Regions from separate parts of the Hyphomicrobium nitrativorans NL23 genome, predicted to be linked through region 3. Evidence: predicted binding sites of a transcription regulator. Region 3 holds the regulator's gene; each other region holds the start of a gene.
The links. Region 3 encodes LexA, which represses DNA repair genes until DNA is damaged. Its sites were predicted from a motif close to TGTTCNNNNTGTGTTCNG; they were not measured.
Positions count from the first base shown of each region.

Region 1: the regulator LexA is predicted to act here: its motif matches at 2,353-2,370, upstream of recA (recombinase RecA).
Region 2: the regulator LexA is predicted to act here: its motif matches at 3,483-3,500, upstream of W911_RS18175 (ImuA family protein).

Region 1 is NC_022997.1:2,479,720-2,486,320, reverse strand. It holds gene W911_RS11565 (AAA family ATPase) at 1-817, opposite strand, end outside; gene W911_RS18770 (hypothetical protein) at 1,163-1,414, opposite strand; gene dksA (RNA polymerase-binding protein DksA) at 1,509-1,874, shown strand; gene W911_RS11550 (flagellar basal body rod C-terminal domain-containing protein) at 1,967-2,260, opposite strand; gene recA (recombinase RecA) at 2,424-3,581, shown strand; gene alaS (alanine--tRNA ligase) at 3,905-6,601, shown strand, end outside.
Region 2 is NC_022997.1:2,442,584-2,449,184, forward strand. It holds gene W911_RS11405 (NADP-dependent isocitrate dehydrogenase) at 1-26, shown strand, start outside; gene W911_RS11410 (DUF4241 domain-containing protein) at 39-806, shown strand; gene pqqC (pyrroloquinoline-quinone synthase PqqC) at 1,332-2,096, shown strand; gene W911_RS11420 (hypothetical protein) at 2,220-2,588, shown strand; gene W911_RS11425 (hypothetical protein) at 2,631-3,392, opposite strand; gene W911_RS18175 (ImuA family protein) at 3,542-4,336, shown strand; gene W911_RS11435 (Y-family DNA polymerase) at 4,221-5,804, shown strand; gene W911_RS11440 (error-prone DNA polymerase) at 5,833-6,601, shown strand, end outside.
Region 3 is NC_022997.1:2,328,304-2,334,904, forward strand. It holds gene W911_RS10845 (hypothetical protein) at 1-66, shown strand, start outside; gene W911_RS10850 (P63C domain-containing protein) at 63-1,088, opposite strand; partial or broken gene W911_RS10855 (IS1 family transposase) at 1,201-2,110, shown strand; gene lexA (transcriptional repressor LexA) at 3,443-4,159, shown strand; gene W911_RS10865 (ComEC/Rec2 family competence protein) at 4,153-6,315, opposite strand; gene gltX (glutamate--tRNA ligase) at 6,503-6,601, shown strand, end outside.

The sequences.
Region 1 (6,601 bases), 150 kb from region 3:
GCACGTCCTGCTCGTTCTTGAGGAGCGCTCCCGCAAGCGGCGGGATGAGCTTGCGGCTTTCAGTTTCGCGCAACACAGCCGGATCGATGTCCTCGTTCATGAGCAGCTTCAGCCAGTCGAGGAGTTCCGACGTGGACGGCTTCTTCTTGAGGCCCGGAACGTCCCGCAGACTGTAGAAGATGCGCAGCGCGTCCCCAACCAGTCGGTTTTTGAGGTCGGGGAAGTGGACGTCGACGATCTGCTGCATCGTCTCGGGGTCGGGGAACTTGATGTAGTGGAAGAAGCAGCGCCGCAGGAAGGCGTCCGGCAGTTCCTTCTCGTTGTTGGAGGTAATGATGACGATCGGGCGCTGGCGGGCGCTCACCGTTTCGCCGGTCTCGTAGACGAAGAACTCCATGCGATCGAGTTCGAGAAGCAGGTCGTTCGGGAATTCGATGTCGGCCTTGTCGATCTCGTCGATGAGCAGCACGGGGCGCGCGTCGGCGACGAAAGCCTCCCACAGCTTGCCGCGCCGGATGTAGTTGCGGATGTCCTTCACGCGCTCGTCGCCGAGTTGGCCGTCGCGAAGGCGCGAGACGGCGTCGTACTCGTAGAGCCCCTGCTGGGCCTTGGTCGTCGACTTCACATGCCATTCGATGAGCGGGGCGCCGAGGGCGCGGGCGACCTCCTGGGCCAGCACGGATTTTCCGGTGCCCGGCTCTCCCTTGATCAGCAGCGGCCGCTCCAGCGTGATGGCCGCGTTCACGGCGACGGTAAGGTCTCGCGTGGCGACGTAGGAACTGGTGCCTTCGAAGCGTGTGGGGCCGGTCGTCGTCATGAATGGAAAACCTCCGTGGCGAATGCGGTCGTCTTAGGCGGAGCGCCCGCACGGGGCAAGGAATGAGGGGTGCGGGGGAGGGCCGCAGCGCGAACGGTCTCTGCAACCCGTCACGGCCGCGATCTCGTGCCGATAGCGCTCAGAGCCGGGAAACCATAGCGCTCCCCGAGACTTAGGCCGCCCGGTCCTTCCCCTGTCTTTTTACGCATAAACGGCGGATTTTCTTGACAGAAGCGGCCTCTGCCGCCAAGAGAGCGTCGCCGGAGCCAAGGAGTGCGGACGTTCAGTCACGCGGGGGCGTGACGGCGGCACTGGTGTTCGCGGCAGGCCCACGATTGGGAGGCCCTAAATGAGCAAGCGCGCCACGTCGAAGCCGGTCAAGAAGAAGACCGCCCAGAAGCCTGCGCCGAGGCCGCCCGCGAAATCAGCATCCGCGAAGCCTAAGACGACCAAGGCTGCCCGTGCGCCCGCCAAGAAGGCGCCCGCCAAAAGTCCGGCGAAAAAGGCGGTAGCCAAAGCCAAAGCACCCACAGCCAAGACCAGCGCGCCAGCGAAAAAACCGACTCCGAGCGCGACCAAACCGAGGACCCGGGCCATCGACAAAGCTCAAGACAAGAAGTTGACCAGCAAGACCAGCAGCTCTGAAATCGTGCTCCCGCCCGATTACCGGCCGTCGGAAGACGAGCCGTTCATGAGCGAAAAGCATCGGATGTATTTCCGCCAGAAGCTGATGAACTGGAAGGAAGAGATCATTCGCCAGACGAAGGAGACGCTGGCGGGGCTCCATGAGGATTCGACCCAGCACGCGGATCTGGCCGACCGGGCGACGTCGGAAACGGACCGGGCGCTGGAACTCAGGGCGCGGGATCGGCAGAGGAAGCTGATCGCCAAGATCGATGCGGCGCTGGCGCGGATCGAGGACGGCTCCTACGGCTATTGCGAGGAGACGGGCGAGCCGATCGGGCTGCGCCGGCTCGATGCGCGGCCGATCGCGACGCTCTCGCTCGAAGCGCAGGAACGCCACGAGCGGCGCGAACGCGTCTACCGGGAAGACTGATTTCCGGCTTTTCAGGATTGCGGTTCAAGTGCGCGGGGCAGCCAAATGGCGAGCCCCGCGTTCGTGTTATGCGCGGCGGTTTTTAAGCCGGGTCAGTCCTTCTTGCCGCCGACGGCGTCGAGCAGGCTGTCGAACATGTCGTTCGCCGTCGAGAACACGGCCGCGTTGGCGCGATAGGCGTGTTCGGCTTCCTTCATGGAGACGAGGCCTTCGACGGGGTTGCCCACGGGCAGCGCGCCGATGCGGACGCCGCGTCCGACCTCGACGGAGGGCGGCGCTTTCGGGACGTGCTTGATCCCCTCGACCGCGACCACCATCGCGGACCCCTCCAGCTTCTTGAGCTGGGCGGCCAAGCCTCGGCTGGCGATGGCGTAGACGGGAAGCATGAAGCGGCGGCTCTGTGAGAGGACTCAGACCGCCATCATGGCAGACCGCAATTAACAGGCTGTTAATGAATTCGTTCGAGCTGTAGACGAAACAGAACAAAACATGTACATAGAATCCAACGCCGAGTCGCCGGACAATCCTTAACATGCCATAAGGTGCCACATGACCAAGCCGCAGTTGCGTGTCGTCGAAGGGGGAGAGATGGACAAGTCACAGGCACTCGCTGCCGCGTTAGCGCAGATCGACAAGCTTCACGGCAAGGGCTCCATCATGCGTCTGGGGGCCGCCGACAAGATCGATATCGAGGCGGTGTCGACCGGGTCGCTGGGGCTCGATATTGCGCTGGGTATCGGCGGGCTTCCCAAGGGCCGCGTCGTCGAGATTTACGGGCCCGAGTCTTCCGGAAAGACCACGCTGACGCTTCAGGTGATCGCAGAAGCCCAGAAGAAGGGTGGAATCTGCGCCTTTATCGATGCGGAGCACGCGCTCGATCCCGGGTACGCCCGGAAGCTTGGGGTCAAGATCGAGGATCTTCTTATTTCGCAGCCGGACACCGGCGAGCAGGCCCTGGAGATCGCAGACACCCTCGTGCGCTCGGGCGCCATCGACGTGCTCGTCGTGGACAGCGTGGCCGCGCTGACACCGGAGGCCGAGCTTAATGGCGAGATGACGGATCTGCAGCCGGGCATGCAGGCGCGCCTGATGAGCAAGGCGCTGCGCAAGCTCACAGCCTCGATCAACAAATCGGGCACGATGGTGATCTTCATCAACCAGATCCGCATGAAGATCGGCGTGATGTTCGGCAATCCGGAGACGACGACAGGCGGCAACGCGCTCAAGTTCTATTCGTCGGTGCGCCTCGACATCCGCCGCATCGGGCAGATCAAGGAGCGCGAGGAGACGGTCGGCAACCAGACGCGCGTCAAGGTGGTCAAGAACAAGGTGGCGCCGCCCTTCAAGCAGGTCGAGTTCGACATCATGTACGGCGAGGGCATCTCGAAGACCGGCGAGTTGGTCGACCTCGGCGTCAAGGCGAACATCGTCGAGAAGTCGGGTGCCTGGTACGCCTACGATGGCCAGCGCATCGGGCAAGGCCGGGAAAACACCAAACTGTTCCTCAAGGAGAACCCGAAGATCGCGGCTGCTATCGAGACGGCGATCCGGGCGAATGCGGGCCTGATCGTCGACAAGATGCTGACGGAACCCGATACGGGTGCGAATGCGGACGGTGAGGAGCCGGACGAGGATGGCGTGCTGCCCGATACGGATACGCCGGACGACGGCTCCGCGAAGAAAGGAGCCCGCGCCGCAAAGCGCTGAAGGCTCGGCTCTTGCCCTGGGACCGTACGGCTTTATGGCTGGCGGCTGGTCTCCTGGTGCGGCGGGTGGGCGGAGCTGCGAGTGTTGCGAGGTTTTGGGGAAGCGCCGGGACGGCATGATCCGTCCGGGCGCTTTCGTCCGTTCCGGTGCTCTTGTCCGTTCCGCGCGTCTTCTGTTCTGGACAGGGCCCGGCCTTTGTGGACAGTGCCGGAACGGGTCGCTAAAAGCGGCCTCTGGCAGCATATTTCCCCGTATCCCGGCGCGCCGAGAGAACCTTCGGCGGCACGATCGTCCGGCCGGGCGGGACACATCGAGAGCATCAGATGACTGGCGTCAACGAGATCAGACGGGCGTTCCTGGACTACTTCCGGGCGGAGGGGCACGAGGTCGTGCCGTCTTCGCCGCTCGTGCCCCGCAACGACCCGTCGCTGATGTTCACGAACGCGGGCATGGTGCAGTTCAAGAACGTCTTCACCGGCCAGGAGACGCGGCCCTATGTGCGCGCGGCCTCGTCACAGAAGTGCGTGCGGGCGGGCGGCAAGCATAACGACCTCGACAACGTCGGCTATACGGCGCGCCACCACACGTTCTTCGAGATGCTCGGCAACTTCTCGTTCGGCGACTACTTCAAGGAGCGCGCGATCGAGCTTTCGTGGCGGTTGATCACCAAGGAATTCGGCATCGACCCGGCGCGGCTCTCCGTCACCGTCTATCATGAGGACGACGAGGCGCACGCGATCTGGAAGAAGCTCACCGGCTTCGGCGACGACAAGCTGATCCGCATCGCAACGAAGGACAACTTCTGGCAGATGGGCGACACGGGTCCATGCGGGCCCTGCACCGAAATTTTTTACGATCACGATCCGGACGGGAAGAAGGGCATTCCAGGCGGGCCGCCCGGCTCGGCGGATGCGGACGGCGACCGCTTCATCGAGATCTGGAACCTCGTGTTCATGCAGTACGAGCAGCTCGCGTCGGGCGAGCGTGTCGACCTGCCGAAGGCGTCTGTCGATACCGGCATGGGCCTCGAACGTATCGCGGCGGTGCTGCAGGGCACGCACGACAACTACGAGATCGATCTCTTCCGCCACCTGATTGCGTCGATCACGGACGAGTGCCGCAAGCTGGGCGCGCCGGATGCGCCCGAGGGCGTAGACGTGAAGCCTGCCCGGCGTGTGATCGCCGATCACTTGCGCGCGACGAGCTTCCTAATCGCGGACGGCGTGCTGCCGTCCAACGAAGGGCGCGGGTACGTGCTCCGCCGCATCATGCGCCGCGCGATGCGCTATGCGCATCAGCTCGGCTGCAACGATCCTCTGATGTACCGGCTCGTGCCGTCGCTCGTGCGCGAGATGGGGACCGCTTATCCCGAGCTTGGCCGCGCCGAAGCGCTGATCACGGAAACGCTCAAGCTCGAAGAGACGCGCTTCAAGAAGACGCTCGGCAATGGGCTCAAGCTGCTTGGCGAAGCCTCCGAAACGCTCAAGGCGGGCGACGTGTTTCCGGGCGATGTGGCGTTCCGCCTTTACGATACATACGGTTTCCCGCTCGATCTCACGGAGGATGCGCTCCGCGCGCGCGGGATCGGCGTCGACACGGCTGCCTTCGATGCCGCGATGGCGAAACAGAAGGAGGAAGCGCGCCGGGCCTGGAAGGGGTCCGGGGAAGCCGCGACCGAAGAGATCTGGTTCGAAATCAAGGACGCGACAGGGGCGACTGAGTTTCTCGGCTACGACACGGAAATTGCAGAGGGCGAGATCCGCGCGCTCGTCAGCGGCGGCAAGCCGGTGAAGACGCTGAAGGTGGGGGACGAGGGCGCGATCGTCGTCAACCAGACGCCGTTCTATGGCGAGAGCGGCGGTCAGGTCGGAGACCGGGGCGTGATCCGCGGCGCCAAGGGCGTCCTGTTCCGCGTGACCGACACGCAAAAGAAGCTCGGCGATCTTTTCGTGCATGTCGGGCGCGTGGAGAAGGGCACCTTCAAGCCGGGCGACGCGGTTGAACTCGAAGTCGATCACGCGCGCCGGGCGGCAACGCGCAGCCATCATTCTGCGACGCATCTCATTCACGAGGCGCTGCGGCAGGTGCTCGGCACGCATGTTGCGCAGAAGGGGTCGCTTGTTGCGCCAGACCGTTTGCGTTTCGACTTCGTGCATCAGAAGGCGATGACGGCCGACGAGATTGCGGAAGTCGAGCGGCTGGCCAACGCGGTGGTGCTGGAAAACGAACCCGTCGAAACGCGGCTGATGGCGCTCGAAGACGCGAAGGCGTCGGGGGCGATGGCGCTGTTCGGCGAGAAGTACGGCGACGAGGTGCGTGTCGTTTCGATGGGCCGTCTTGCCGGCGGCGAGCGGGCAAAGGGCGAGCCCGGCTCGAATAAGGCGTGGTCGGTGGAGTTGTGCGGCGGCACGCACGTGCGTCGCACGGGCGACATCGGGCTTGTGAAGGTGATCGCGGAAAGCGCGAGCGCGGCGGGCGTGCGGCGCATCGAGGCGCTGACGGGCGAGGGCGCGCGCGCGTATCTGGCGGACGCCGATCAGCGCCTCAAGGACGCGGCGGCCGTGCTCAAGACGCGGCCCGACGACGTCATCGAGCGGCTCCGCGCGCTTGTCGAAGAGCGCAAGACGCTGGAACGGCAGCTTGCCGATGCCAAGCGGCAGATTGCGCTTGGCGGGGGGAGCGGAGGCGGCAACGCCGATGCCGGTGCCGGGATCACCGAGATCGGCGGCCGGAAGTTCCTCAGGCTGTCCGTTGCGGGCGTCGAGATGAAAGACCTCAAGGCGATGGCGGACGACGGCCGCGCCAAGGTGGGGTCAGGCATCGTGGCGATTGCCAACAATTCTGCCGACGGCAAGCTCGGTATCGTCGTGGCTGTCACCAACGATCTCGCGAAAGAGATCAATGCTGTCGACCTCGTGCGCGTGGGCTCGGAAGCGGCCGGCGGCAAGGGCGGCGGCGGACGGCCCGACATGGCGCAAGCCGGCGGGCCCGACGGAAGCAAGGCCGACGAGGCGCTGGCA
Region 2 (6,601 bases), 110 kb from region 3:
AGGCCATGACGAAGCCAGCCGCCTGATCGGGGATCCGGATGCTGAAGCGGATCGTCACGGCTCTGGGTGCCGCACTTGCCGGGCTGTTTCCGGCGGCGCGCGCCGTCGCGGCGCCCGGCGACCCGCCTGCCTACACGGCGGCCTTCGAGAAAGCGTTCACGCCGGGCTTTACCGTCGCGACACGGACCACGCTCAACGGCGAGACTGTCGTCGAAACGGTGCCCTTCAGGACCGTCGAAGCGGGCACGCTGAAACTTCCGAGCGGACGCATCTCGGCCGCGGACCCCTTCATTGCCCTCAGCGATGCCAAACCCTTTGCTGAAGCGGTGCCGCGCGGCGTGTTTCCCGTGCGCCTCGCCGTCGGAGAGTTTCCGCGCGGGGGTGTTCGCGTCGCATTCGCGCGTGTGGATTTCTCGGCAACACCCGTCGTGCGCTGGTCGCTCGCCGTGCCTGAAGGCCAGAGCCTCTCCACGCTGAAAAACGACGAGATCTTCGGCTACGGCGTGGACGCAGGAACCGGCGCGTTCTTCGATCCCGTGGCGAGCAAAGCGGCCGGCCAACTTCTCGATGCCAATCCCGATGCGTGGGAAGACTGGCAGACCGAAGGCGAAGCGAACGGTCCGAAGGTCATCGGCCCCTACTCGTTCCTGCTCGACCTCGATCTGGGCGACGCCAACGCGATTATGTTTCACAGCGGATGGGGCGACGGCTTCTACGCGTCGTGGTTTGGCTTCGACGCGGACGGCAACGTCGCGGCCCTGGTCACAGATTTCCAAACCATCGATTGGGCGACGGCCGACTGGTAAGTCTAGGCTCCAAACCCAATCAGGATGGCGTCACGATGAGATAAGATTGATCGAGGGCCAGGAGAAGCGCGAAGAGCGATGCCTACGCATCGGTCGAGCGCTTCATGCCGGAGGCGTGCTTCCAGCACGACGCAAGGTTTTGCAAACCATAGAGGTTTGCTGCGACCTCGCTCCTGCCAGCCGAACAAAAGCCCTCGCGTCGTGATGCCGTCCTGATTGGGTTTGGAGCCTAGGGCAGGATTGCGCCCGAACGAACTCCAGCCCGAAGGGCTCGGGGCGCGACTGCACCCCCGCGGGTCAAGGCGGAGCCATGCTCCGCATGGACTGCCGCGGCCATCCACAAAGCCCCCCCTTGATCGATGCCTTTTTCAGCTTGCGTCCGCAGAACGAAAAAAGAGCACACGTAGCTTTGAACGCCGCGTGATCCGCGGTTTTGACCGCGATCAAGTCTACATGCCTCGCCATCGGCATCCTGCCCGCAACACGCTGCCGCGAAGGCAGAGGCCATTGCGAGGAGGAGCGCCCATGAACGAGTTCGTGAGAAAGATCGAAGCCGCAGACAATCCCTGGAACCCGGCCGAATTCGAAGCAGCACTTCGCGCCGTCGGACCCGAGCGCTACCACGATCTTCACCCCTTCCATAAGCTCCTGCACGGCGGCAAGCTTTCGAAAGGGCAAGTCGCGGCCTGGGCGCTCAACCGCTACTGCTACCAGGAGGCGATCCCGCGCAAGGACGCGGCCTTCATGAGCCGTACGCACGACCGCGCGCTGCGCCGCGAATGGATCCACCGTATCCACGATCACGACGGCACGCCGCCGGAAGAGGAAGGCGGCATCGAACGCTGGCTCGTGCTCACGGACTGTCTCGGGCTCGACCGCGATTACGTGACAGGCATGAAGGGTGCGTTGCCCGCCACGCGCTTTGCCGTCGAAGCCTACGTGCGGTTCGTCGTCGAGCAGCCGCTGGTGGTGGCGGCCGCCTCGTCTCTCACGGAGCTGTTTGCGCCGTCGATCCACCGCGAGCGCATCGCCGGCATGCTGGCCAACTACGGCTTCGTCAACGACGACGTCATGGCCTATTTCAAGCGCCGTCTCTCGCAGGCCCCGCGCGACGCCACCTTCGCGCTCGAATTCGTGAAAACCTATGCGACGACCCGCGAACTGCAGGACGCCTGCGTGGAAGCCGTTCGATTCAAATGCAACGTCCTGTGGGCACAGCTCGACGCGCTTCATCACGCCTATGTCGTGGGCTTGATCCCGCCGGGCGCTTACCGCCCCGAGGGCATGTAGGGCCGCAGAAAAACTCTTCCCTCGTGTTCCGGCCGGGACAGAGATGAGGAACGAGCGCTGGCAAGGTCCCCGTGATGGAGCTGTCCAAACGGGGACCGCTCCCCGGATCATGGGAGACGCCCAATGCTGTTCAAAGCGATCGCCATCCTTCTCTCGACCTTGTTTCTTGCCGCCGTCCAGATGTCGGCCGCGGGCGCAGGCTGCAGCCCGGGTCACGGAGCTAAAGCGAGCGTCTTGAAAAAGTCGGCAGCGAAGCAATCACGTGCCCGCAAGGCGATGCAGATGCGCGCAGCCGCCCAGAAGCGCAAAGCCCGTCAGGTTCAGGAGGCTCGCGCGCGCAAGGCGGCACCCCCGCCCGCGACGGATACAGCCGGGATCGTGACGAGCGACGATGCGGGACAGGAACGGAGCGTCGCAACCACCGTCGAAACGTGCACCCGCTTCATTGCCTCCACCGGCACGACGGTCTCGGTTCCCTGCTCGACGGAATGACGGAAGCACTCGCAGCCGCCCGGAGGCTTCGGGTACACACCCTCACCATCCCATGATCCGGCGCACGCCCTGCCAGCACAGATGGATCAAAAGCGGTCCCAACAGCGCCAAAACACCCGCGAAACTCCAGTTGAAGAGCCGCTGGCGCTCAAGCCGGTCCGCATACTCGGCGCGCGAAAGGGCCACGATGCTGTCGGCATGAAATCCGAGCCCGCCCCCCGCTGCGGACACAAGACGGCCGATGGCCATCACCGGCGACTGAGTAACGATGCCTTGGATCGTGATCGCACTTCTCGTCGCGGTCGGCCCCTCGTCGATCCGCATGGCATCCGTCCAATCCGGTAGCAGTCGATCGAAGGTATACGTCTCGTTCGCGAGTTTGTAGGTGCGCGACCCGGCCTCCACCTCAATGAGCGGTTTTGCCTGATCAATCACCTCGATCCAACTGATGCTCCGCACGCCGCCGCCCCGTTGGCGTTCGCGAATGTAGGCGACGAATTCTTTGTAGCGGGCGGGCTCGGATGCCGAAATGCGCCCGTCGAGAATTGCCATTTCTCCCGGCGCCACCCCGCGCACGTCGGGGAGCGTGCGCACGAGGTTTTCCTTCGCCGCGATCGTCCAGATATCGTAAAGAATGTACCCCACGCCATAGACGGACATCACACCGAGAGCGCCAACGATGGCAATGAGCGCAACGAAAAAGACGTTGGGCGGGGGCAGTTCCTTGGGTCGCGGAAAAGTTCGCGGCGGCGTATAGCCAGGCTGCTGCTCGCGCTTCGTTTTACGGGATCGGCGTTGGTTCACGGCTCAATTCGGTCGGAGGTATACGGAGGTTCAAGCGCTTCGACCTTGCCTGAGCCTGACCGGCCTGTGAAGGGGCATTGCCTCTTGAAATGTTCCCATTTTGTTCTATTCTTTCTCTGGACCTGTTTGAACCCACCGGAGAAAGCCCGATGCCTCACGAAACGGCGCGCGCGGCCGCCGTGCGCGCGCTGCGCCAGCAGCTTGCCCGCCTGGAGGGCGTGCCGAAAGGAGAGCATGACGCTCTTTCGTTCGGCGTCCCGGCGCTCGACCGCCACCTCCCGCACGGCGGACTGGCTTTCGGGACGCTTCACGAGATCGCGCCTGCCACGGAAGCCGACCTGCCTTCGGCCTTCGGCTTCATGCTCGCGCTCCTCGGCCGGATGCCGGAGAAAACGCCGCTGCTTCTCCTGCTCGCCGCGAAGAAGCTCATGCGGTGCGGGCGTCCCCATGGCGCGGGCCTCAACGCATTCGGCCTCGCCCCCGCACGTCTGACGCTGGTCGAAACCACGGACGAAGCCGAAGCCCTCTGGGCCACGGAGGAAGCCCTCCGCGCCGATGGTCCCGCTGCTGTTGCGAGCGTGCTCGGCGGCAAAATCGATCTCAAGACGAGCCAGCGATTGCATCACACGGCCCGCGAAGCCGGCCTGCCGCTGCTGCTTCTGCGGCCGGACGGCATCGCGCCTGTCCCGACGGCCACCACGCGCTGGCGCATCGGCCGGGCTCCGGCCACACGCGACCGCTTCGGTCTGGTGGCGGCTTGGCGCTGGCATGTCACGCTCGAACGGTGCCGCAACGGACGGCCGGGAGACTGGGTGTTGGAGTTCGATCATGCCACGCATCGTTTCGCTCTGGCTGCCGCAGTGGCCGGTGCATCGCCGGCTCTCGGCAGAGCAGCGGGAACTACGTGCGACGGAGCGGAAGCACCCGCCGCGCGCGCCGGTTGATCCCACGCGGCCCTTCGTCATCGCCGAAGCGTCGGAAACGGCCCCTCGCATCGTCGCCGTCAATCCGGCTGCGGCAGATGCCGGTCTCGTCGCCGGCATGCGCCTTGCTGACGCGCGCGCACGCCTGGGTAGCCTGCAGGTGCGCGAAGCCGATCCCACCGCCGACACGGCCGCACTCGAACGTCTCGCACATTGGGCCACGCGCTACACGCCCTCCGTCGCGCTCTTCGAAGCCGAGAGCGGAACCGACGGCCTCTTCCTCGACATCACCGGGGCAGCGCACCTCCTGGGCGGAGAAAAAAACCTGCTCGCGGATCTCGCAAAGCGCCTTGCTGCCGCCGCTCTTCCGGCGCGCCTCGCCGTTGCAGAGACGCCTGGCGCCGCCTGGGCACTCGCGCATTTTGCGCGCACAAACCGCCCGATCCTGCAGGCGGGAACGGAAGCCGACGCTCTCGCTCCATTACCCGTCGAAGCGCTCCGCCTCGATCCCGCAACCGCCGCTGCCCTGCGCCGCCTCGGCCTGAAACGCGTCGGCACGCTCATCGGCCAGAACCGCGCGCCCTTCGCCGCGCGCTTCGAAAAGGAGTTTCTGCTTCGCCTCGACCGGGCGCTCGGCCGCGCACCCGAACCGCTGGCGTTTCTCAGTCCTCCGTCCGCATACACGCAAGGCCGCACGCTGCTCGAACCCATCGACAGCGAGGAGGCTATCGTCGCCGTCGCAACGCGCTTGATGGGCGATCTCGTGCCCCGCCTCGAAGCGGACGGCAGAGGCGCACGCGCTCTGCGGCTCACTCTCTATCGCGTCGACGGCGTCGCGCACGAGGTTCCGCTCGGTCTCGCACTTCCGACCCGGAGCCCCGAGCACGTCGCGCGCCTCCTCCGTCTCCGCCTCGAACGGCATGCGCGAAGCCTCGAAGCAGGCTTCGGCTTCGAGACGCTCCGTCTTTCCGTCACCGTGGCCGAGGCAATGGCGCCGCGCCAACGCACCTTCGCGCGGTCGGACGAAACGGAAAGAGCGCGCCGCTGTACGCGTCTTCACGACGCCCTGCGTCAGCGCCTCGGCCCGCAAAGCGTCCGCCATCTGGCGCCCGCCGAAAGTCACGTCCCTGAACGCAGCCAGATCTCCTGCATCGCGCCGGACGAAACATCGGCCTGGCCCGCGCTCGAAACTGTACAACCGCGCCCTCCCCTCCTGCTCGCGCATCCCGAACCTGCGAGCGTCGTCGCCCTCGTCCCCGACGGCCCGCCGCTGCGCATCCGCTGGCGCGGCACGCTTTCGACGGTCGCGGGCGCAGAGGGGCCGGAGCGCATCGCCGCCGAATGGTGGCGGGAGGGCGCGGATGCACCGACGCGCGATTATTACCTCGTCGAAGACGCGACCGGCCGCCGGCTCTGGCTCTACCGCGAGGGCATTCCCGGCCGCGAAACAGCCGCCGCGTGCTGGTTCGTGCACGGCCTCTTTCCGTGAGCCCCAAACTTCTCCCGAGCACAGGACCATGACCCGCTACGCCGAACTCGCCGTCACCACCAACTTCTCGTTCCTGCGGGGCGCATCTCATCCCGCGGAAATGGTGGCGGCTGCCGAAGCGCTCGGCCTCGACGCCCTCGCGATCGCAGACCGCAATAGCTTCGCCGGGGTCGTGCGCGCCTACGACGAATGGAAGAAGCAGGAGAAAGAAAAACAGGAAACGCTGAAGCGGAATGCGGTGAAGCTGATCGTCGCCACCCGACTCGTCACCGTGGACGGATTCGAAGCCATCGCCTACCCCACCGACCGCGAAGCCTATGCGCGCCTCTGCCGGCTCCTGACGAACGGCAAAGGAAAGACCGGAAAAGGCGAGCACACGGAATGCCACATCGGCTTCGAGGACATCCTCGCAGCGCCCGACGGCCAGATCCTCATCGCGCTGCCGCCCGACACGCTCACCGCCAGCTTCGCAGAACGCCTCGAACGCCTCGCCCGCATCGCACCGGGGCGCAGCTATCTTGCGGGCGCGCACCGCTACCGGGGCGACGAGCCGCGCCGCCTCGGCCTGCTCAGCGAACTGGCCCGCCGCGCCGGCACACCCCTCGTCGCGACGAACGACGCGCACTACCACACGCCCACGCGCCGCCCGCTCGCCGACGTGCTCACCTGCATCCGCGAGACATGTACGATCCACGAGGCCGGCTTCCGCCTCGCCGCAAACGCCGAACGCCACCTGAAGCCGCCCGCCGAGATGGCGCGCCTGTTCTCATCCTTCCCCGACGCGATCGCACGCACCA
Region 3 (6,601 bases):
CTGAGCAAGGCGAAGCGCGCCGAGATCGCCAAGAAAGCGGCAGCGGCGCGCTGGAATAAGAGCTAGCTCGTGCCACCGTATTGCAGCAACGGCACGTCATTCCGCTTGGGCAAGGCCTTTTGCATCGCGGCGTAGAATTCATCCCAATTGTCGTGCGCTCTCTGCAGAGCGAGAACCGCCGCGAAGTGCTCTTGAAGCTTCGGAATTCCCAAATCCTCTGACAGCCATTGGTGGTGAGCGGCCCTTCTATTTCCCCGCTCATCCTTGGGGTTTCGTTGTTCCATCTCCTCTAAAACACCCGGAGCTAGGCGTTCGTAGATTAGATCCTTGGTGTAGTGGGCCACGACGCTGTATCGATTCTTGCCCATGCCTGCCCAAGGCCAGCCACGCAAGCGGTAAATTTCCTTATAGAATTCATCCGGGAAGCGTTTGACCCACGCGGCAAGTTCGTGTCGGAGGTAGGCTTCAAGGATCTGTCGCAGCGCGTCTCGGTCACGGACTTCTTGGTAGCCCGTCGCTTCGTCGATGAGCGCGATGATGCCCACGATCGAGAAGCCACGCTGTAAAGCTTTGCAGGACTGGGCAATGTGCTCCTGATTAGGGAGCAGCTTTCCCTGCTCTTTCGCATCAAGAAAGACGTTGCAAACGTGGGGAAGGATTTTTGCGTCGTATCCGATCGCGATGTTGCCCCTAGTGCCGCCCGAACCCTTGGGGAGCCTAAAACGCACCGGAGTCCACGATCGTTCCAACTCATTGGAAATAAACGGAGAAATGTTGCTGGCGGCAAGAAAACCCGGCTTGTTGTCGATCGGGTCTTGACCCTTAGTCGGGTTCTTGTGTCGCCCTAGCGCGACGAACATACCGCGTTGAGTGATCAGCCGCGTCCCGTCCTGGAGGACCGCGCATGGGATCGTGATTTCTCCGAGTTTCAACTCACCGTAGTGAGTAGCCCGGGGGATATTTGCGTCCCAGCGAGCCGCAGCGCCGCGCTTTGCAATTTCGGCCCTTTCCTCGGCAGTAAGTGCCTCTGCTCGGGCATGGCCACCCTTGGCTTTCGCGCTCTCTTCCGCATCATTCATTGCAAGCATCCCATCCAATCTGCTTGCAGGTTGGACCCGAATCGGAAACTTTGCAAGCATATTTTGTTGGATGCTTGCAATTATGCTTGACGCTACGCATAATAGTTCATATATTAATGACATGAACAAACTGCCCTTAGCTAAGCGCGTCCAGATCCTCTCGCTTCTCTGCGAGGGATCGTCCATGCGCTCGATTTCGAGGGTGTGCGATGTCTCGATCAACACGGTTTCCAAGCTGCTCGATGAGGCTGGCCGGGCCGCTCTCGCCTTCCACGACGAGAACGTGCGCGGTCTCCAATCGCAGCGTATCCAGTGTGACGAGATCTGGTCGTTCGTCTACGCGAAGAACAAGAACGTCGTGGACGCCAAGTCTCCTCCGAAGGGAGCGGGCGATGTCTGGACGTGGACGGCGCTCGACGCGGACAGCAAGCTGATCTGTAGCTGGGCCGTCGGGCAGCGCGACGCATACTGGGCCTATGCCTTCATGGATGACCTGAAGGGCCGTCTCGCTAATCGGGTCCAACTCACGACGGACGGCCTCAAGCACTACCTCGTGGCCGTTGAGCAGGCTTTCGGCGGCACAGACATCGACTTTGCCCAACTCGTGAAGATCTACGGCGACGTTCCTAAAGGCCGCGGTGCGGAAGCGTCTGAGCGCAAGTACAGCCCGCCTGAGTGCATCGGTGCGAAGAAGACGCCTATCGTGGGTAAGCCGGACGCGAAGCACATCTCCACGTCCTACGTAGAGCGGCAGAACCTCACCATGCGTATGAGCATGAAGCGGTTCACCCGCCTGTCCAACGCCTTCTCAAAGAAGCTCGCAAAACCACCGTCACGCGCTCTCGCTCTACTTCTACTTTTACAACTGGTGCCGCATCCACAAGACGCTGCGCGTCTCGCCCGCTATGGCCGCAGGGCTTACGGACAAGCTGCTGTCGTTCGAAGACCTGATTGAGCGGATGGATGCGGTCGCTCCGAAGCCCGGCCGACCGGCGACCTACAAGAAGCGCGAATCAGGCAGAATCGCATAGAAGATATAGATGCTATGAGGTGATCATGCGGTACTCGCATCTCGCTTTTGTGCGCGCCAAGTACAGCATACTGCACGAAATTTTCTATCAAGCCCGGAAAGACCCTCTTTCATTTTACCCTGACCCGTACGGTCCCAGGCCCGTGCCGACAATTCTTGCGCATGAAGTTCTTATCTTCTGTGTGGCGCCCGACCCCAATGAGGCAATCGAAATCTCCATGTTTGGTCGGGATGGCGCTCCAAGCTGGGTGGACAGTTTTGAGGTCGTCGAGGTTGGTGTTTACTCCTGCCACGCACCGCGAGAAATGGTTTGGGATGAAGAATGGGAAGAGGAAATCGAAGTTCATCGCACGAGCGAGAGCATCGTGCGCGATCTTTTCCCAGTGTCCGAGCCACGACCTGCGAGGGCGCGAAAGCTACTCATTGTCCAGTGCCCGTCAGAGGCGGAAGAATCCGACGTTACTCGCCTTGATAATCGAGTTAGGCGGGCTCTCGTGAACGTTAGAAGCGTGTGGCAAGGCAAGCTCGTACGCGCGTACTGCTTTACACACGACCTTCGATGTCGAGACGTGGCAGAGGCATTGTCCGGCATTATCGACCACGATGAGGTTGACGACTACCTGATGGTCGAGCCTCTTGCCGTCCCATTCTCAAGTCTGCCTCTTTCACCGCTTAAGGATTGGGTTGAGCGGGATTTTGCCCGCCTTCCGAAGGCTACCTTGCCTCACCGTAGAACACGCAGATCCGGGCAGCGAGGCTCATGACTGCGGCATCGTCCAGCTTTCCAGCATCCAGAAGCCGGCTTGCACATCGCCGGCACTCAGCATCTGCCTCCTGCCAGTCCCCTTTGAACCGCTTGAGCATCATGGACGCCAGGGCGAATGGATGATCGTCCGGTATTCCGGACTCTCGCAATCGGGCAAGTACGCGAGACGGGTCAGCTAGCACGACGGTTCCCCCTACACGGAGATTCGCCGGTCTCGGTTTCTGGCGCCTTAACGCCCCAAATTTCAAACTGAGACACTACCTCATTACAGGTTGCGCTTGCAGAACGAGCCGGGAACGATTAGCGTACATTCACGATTTGTTTAGGTGAGTCTTACGACTCGGGTTTCGACGCGTCATCCGGCTTTGCGGATCGAGCCGGCACGGACAGGATACGGACGAAGGTCTGATTTCGGGGCTTGCGGCAGAAACGCCGCAGACAGGGATCGCCCGTTTTGATCCTCGCCGTTGTGGCGCATCGGCGTTCCCGTGAAGGGCGCGCCGCCGGAACGTCGTAGGCGGAATAACTCTCGGCCTTGGAAGTCCGGGCCTTGCACGGGAGGCATGAATGCTGACGTCGAAGCAGAAAGAGCTTCTGCTCTTCATCCACGAGCGTATGCAGGCCGATGGCGTCCCGCCGTCGTTCGACGAGATGAAGGACGCGCTCGATCTCAAATCCAAATCCGGCATCCACCGCCTCATCACGGCGCTGGTCGAGCGTGGCTTCATCCGCCGCCTGCCCCACCGGGCACGCGCCATCGAAGTGCTGAAGCTGCCAGAAAGCTCCACCGCACAGGCCGCAGAGGCACTCCGCCGCGTCGGATTCCAGCCGAGCGTGATCGAAGGCGCGAAATCGCGCGCGCCGGATATTTCGCTCCCTCCCTCGCACATGCTCGATAGCCGCACCGTTTCGGTGCCGGTGATGGGGCGCATCGCGGCGGGCGTCCCGATCTCCGCGATCCAGAACCACACGCATGACATCGCCTGCCCGCCCGACCTTTTGACCAACGGCGAGCACTTCGCCCTCGAAGTCAAAGGCGATTCGATGATCGAAGCCGGTATTCACGATGGCGACACCGTCATCATCCGTCGCTGTGAAACGGCCGAGAACGGCGACATCGTCGTCGCCCTCGTCGAGCACGAGGAAGCCACCTTGAAGCGCCTGCGCAAAAAGGGTTCGACGGTTGCGCTCGAAGCGGCCAATCCGGAATTCAAAACGCGCATCTTCGGTCCCGATCAAGTGGACATCCAGGGCCGTCTCGTCGGCCTCATCCGGCGCTACTGATCGGCAAGCGGAGCGGCGGAGCCGATGGAAGCGCCGGGCGACGCGTCGCGCGTGCGATTCGAGCGCCTCGGCCGCTCGGGGCGTTCCGTCCATGGGCGCACGCCGCGCCGTGCGGCCACCGATTCCGCCCGCACCACGCGGGGCGCGTTGCGGTCCGGGCTCTCCGCTTCGTCTTGAATATAAACCGCGTGCGCGCCGTTGCGCCGCAATGCCGCGCGATCGAAAACAGCGAGCGGCCTGTCGCACCCGCGCGGACGACGCGGCCCGCCGACAAGAATATCCGCATGCGCACAGTCTTCCGCCGTGGCGGAGGAATGGCGGGCAATCGCGATACGAAGCCCCTTTGTCTCGCCGATGCAGCCCGCCCCGTCGCACAAAAGACCGCGAGCCTCCCGCGCGGCGCGGGCCCCGCGCGCATCGCCATCGTGTTCGAGCCAGCGGCCGAGCTCGAAATTTCCGGACGCCCCGCGCGTGGCAACGAGCAGGCCGTCGGCGCCCCGCACCGCCACGAGGTCGCCCCCGCGTCCCACAAGAATATCCGGCCGTTCCTTTCCGCCAGCGAGCAGCGCGCCCGCGGCGATGACGGGAAGCCCCCAGAGCCGCCACCGCGTTTGCCAGAGCATCAGCCACAGCCCGCCCGCGACCATGAGCGCGAACGCGGTCCCGCGGATTTCCGGGATCACGCCCACCGCGCCCGGAAGCGCGGCGACGACGTAGGCCGTCCAGCTCATGAAATCGATTCCGAGCGCCATGATTGGCAGCGCCAGCCATTCGAGCCCGAACGGCATCAGGACAAGGGTGAGCAGCGCCGCCGGCATGATGACGATATTGACGGCGGGCCCGGCAATGAGATTGGCGAGCACGGCGTATTGCTGGCTTTTGTGGAAGTGATAGATGCCGATGGGCGCCACCGCGAGGCTCGCGATCACGGTCGAGAGCAGGATGCCGCCGAGAAAAACGACGCCCAGTTTCCCCCATCCGCCGAAAGTCGTTTGCTCTGTGCGCCGCCGGATCAATTCGTATCCGGCAATCAGCGCGATGACGGCCGCGAACGACATTTGGAAACCCGGATCGAGCAGGCTTTCCGGCATGACGAGCAGGATGAGAAGCGCCGAGAGCGCGACGTTGCGCATTGCGAGCGCCTGCCGGTCGAGCAGGACCGCGACGAACATGATCGAAATCATGATGAAGGCGCGGACGGTGGCGATTGCGGCCCCCGAGATGAGGAGATATCCGGTCGCGCCGACGAGACCGGCGACGGCCGCCCATTTCTTCGTCGAGATCCGCAGCGCAACGGCCGGAAACAGCGCGAGCAGAACCCGCGCCGAGAGAAACACGGCACCCGCCATGATCACCATGTGCAGGCCCGAGATCGACAGGATGTGGATGAGGCCGGAGTCGCGGTAGGCGTCGTTCGTCGCGTCGGTGATGCCGCCGCGCTCGCCCGTGATCAGCGACACGGCGATCTGGCCTGTCTCGCCCGGCACGACGGCGCGAATGCGCTCGCCGATTTCGAGCCGCAAGCGTTCGAGCGAAAGGCGTACAGCCCGCGTCGCGCTCTGCGCGTATCCTTCGGGCGGCGCTTCGATCTCGGCGGCGGCGAGCGCATAACCCGTCGCGCCGAGACCTTGAAACCAGGCCATGCGCGCGAAATCGTATCCGCCGGGCAATGCGGGCATCGGCGGCGGCCTCAAGGTTGCGCGAAGACGCACCGCATCGCCTGGCTTCAACCCGTCCCGCGTCTTCAGAACCCAGAGGCGCACCCGCTTCGGTGTTGCATCCGCCGATAGCCCGCGGATCGACGTCACGCGGAGGGTGAGCCGCTCGCCTCGTGTCGCGCGCGGCTCGATCAATTCCACGATGCCGCGCACGTCGGCAAAGCGCATCTCGTGGCCGAGCACCGGCGCGCGCGTCCATTCCGTTCGCGCTTTCGAAACGGCGAAGCCGAGCGCAACCGCGAATAGAGCCACCGCCGCGAGGCGGATCAGCCCGGGCCTCCCGCTCGCCACGAGCAGCGCCGAGGCCGCCGCCAGCCCTCCCAAGGCGGCCCAAAGGCTGGGCTCCAAGGGCAGCGCGAAGTAGAGCGCGATGCCGAGACCGACGAAGACCGGCAGCCACACGAACCAGCGGGCGCGCTCCTCTTCCAGCCGGGCCATCGGGCTCCAGCGCGCGGTCAAGGAGCGCGAATCGTGCGGAAAATCCGAGACAAAAGGCCCATTCCGCCTTTCGTTTCCGCCGGATACGTTCACCTTCGCCCTCTCCCCCGCACGCCTGAGCTAGTCTCATTGCGCCGGGCTATGCTACACGGGCGCCCAAACCTCTCAAACCTGAGCCAAACCCTCTATGACCGAGACTTCATCGAGCCCGGCACGCGCGCCCGTCGTGCGCTTCGCCCCATCCCCCACCGGGTATCTCCACATCGGCGGAGCGCGCACCGCGCTG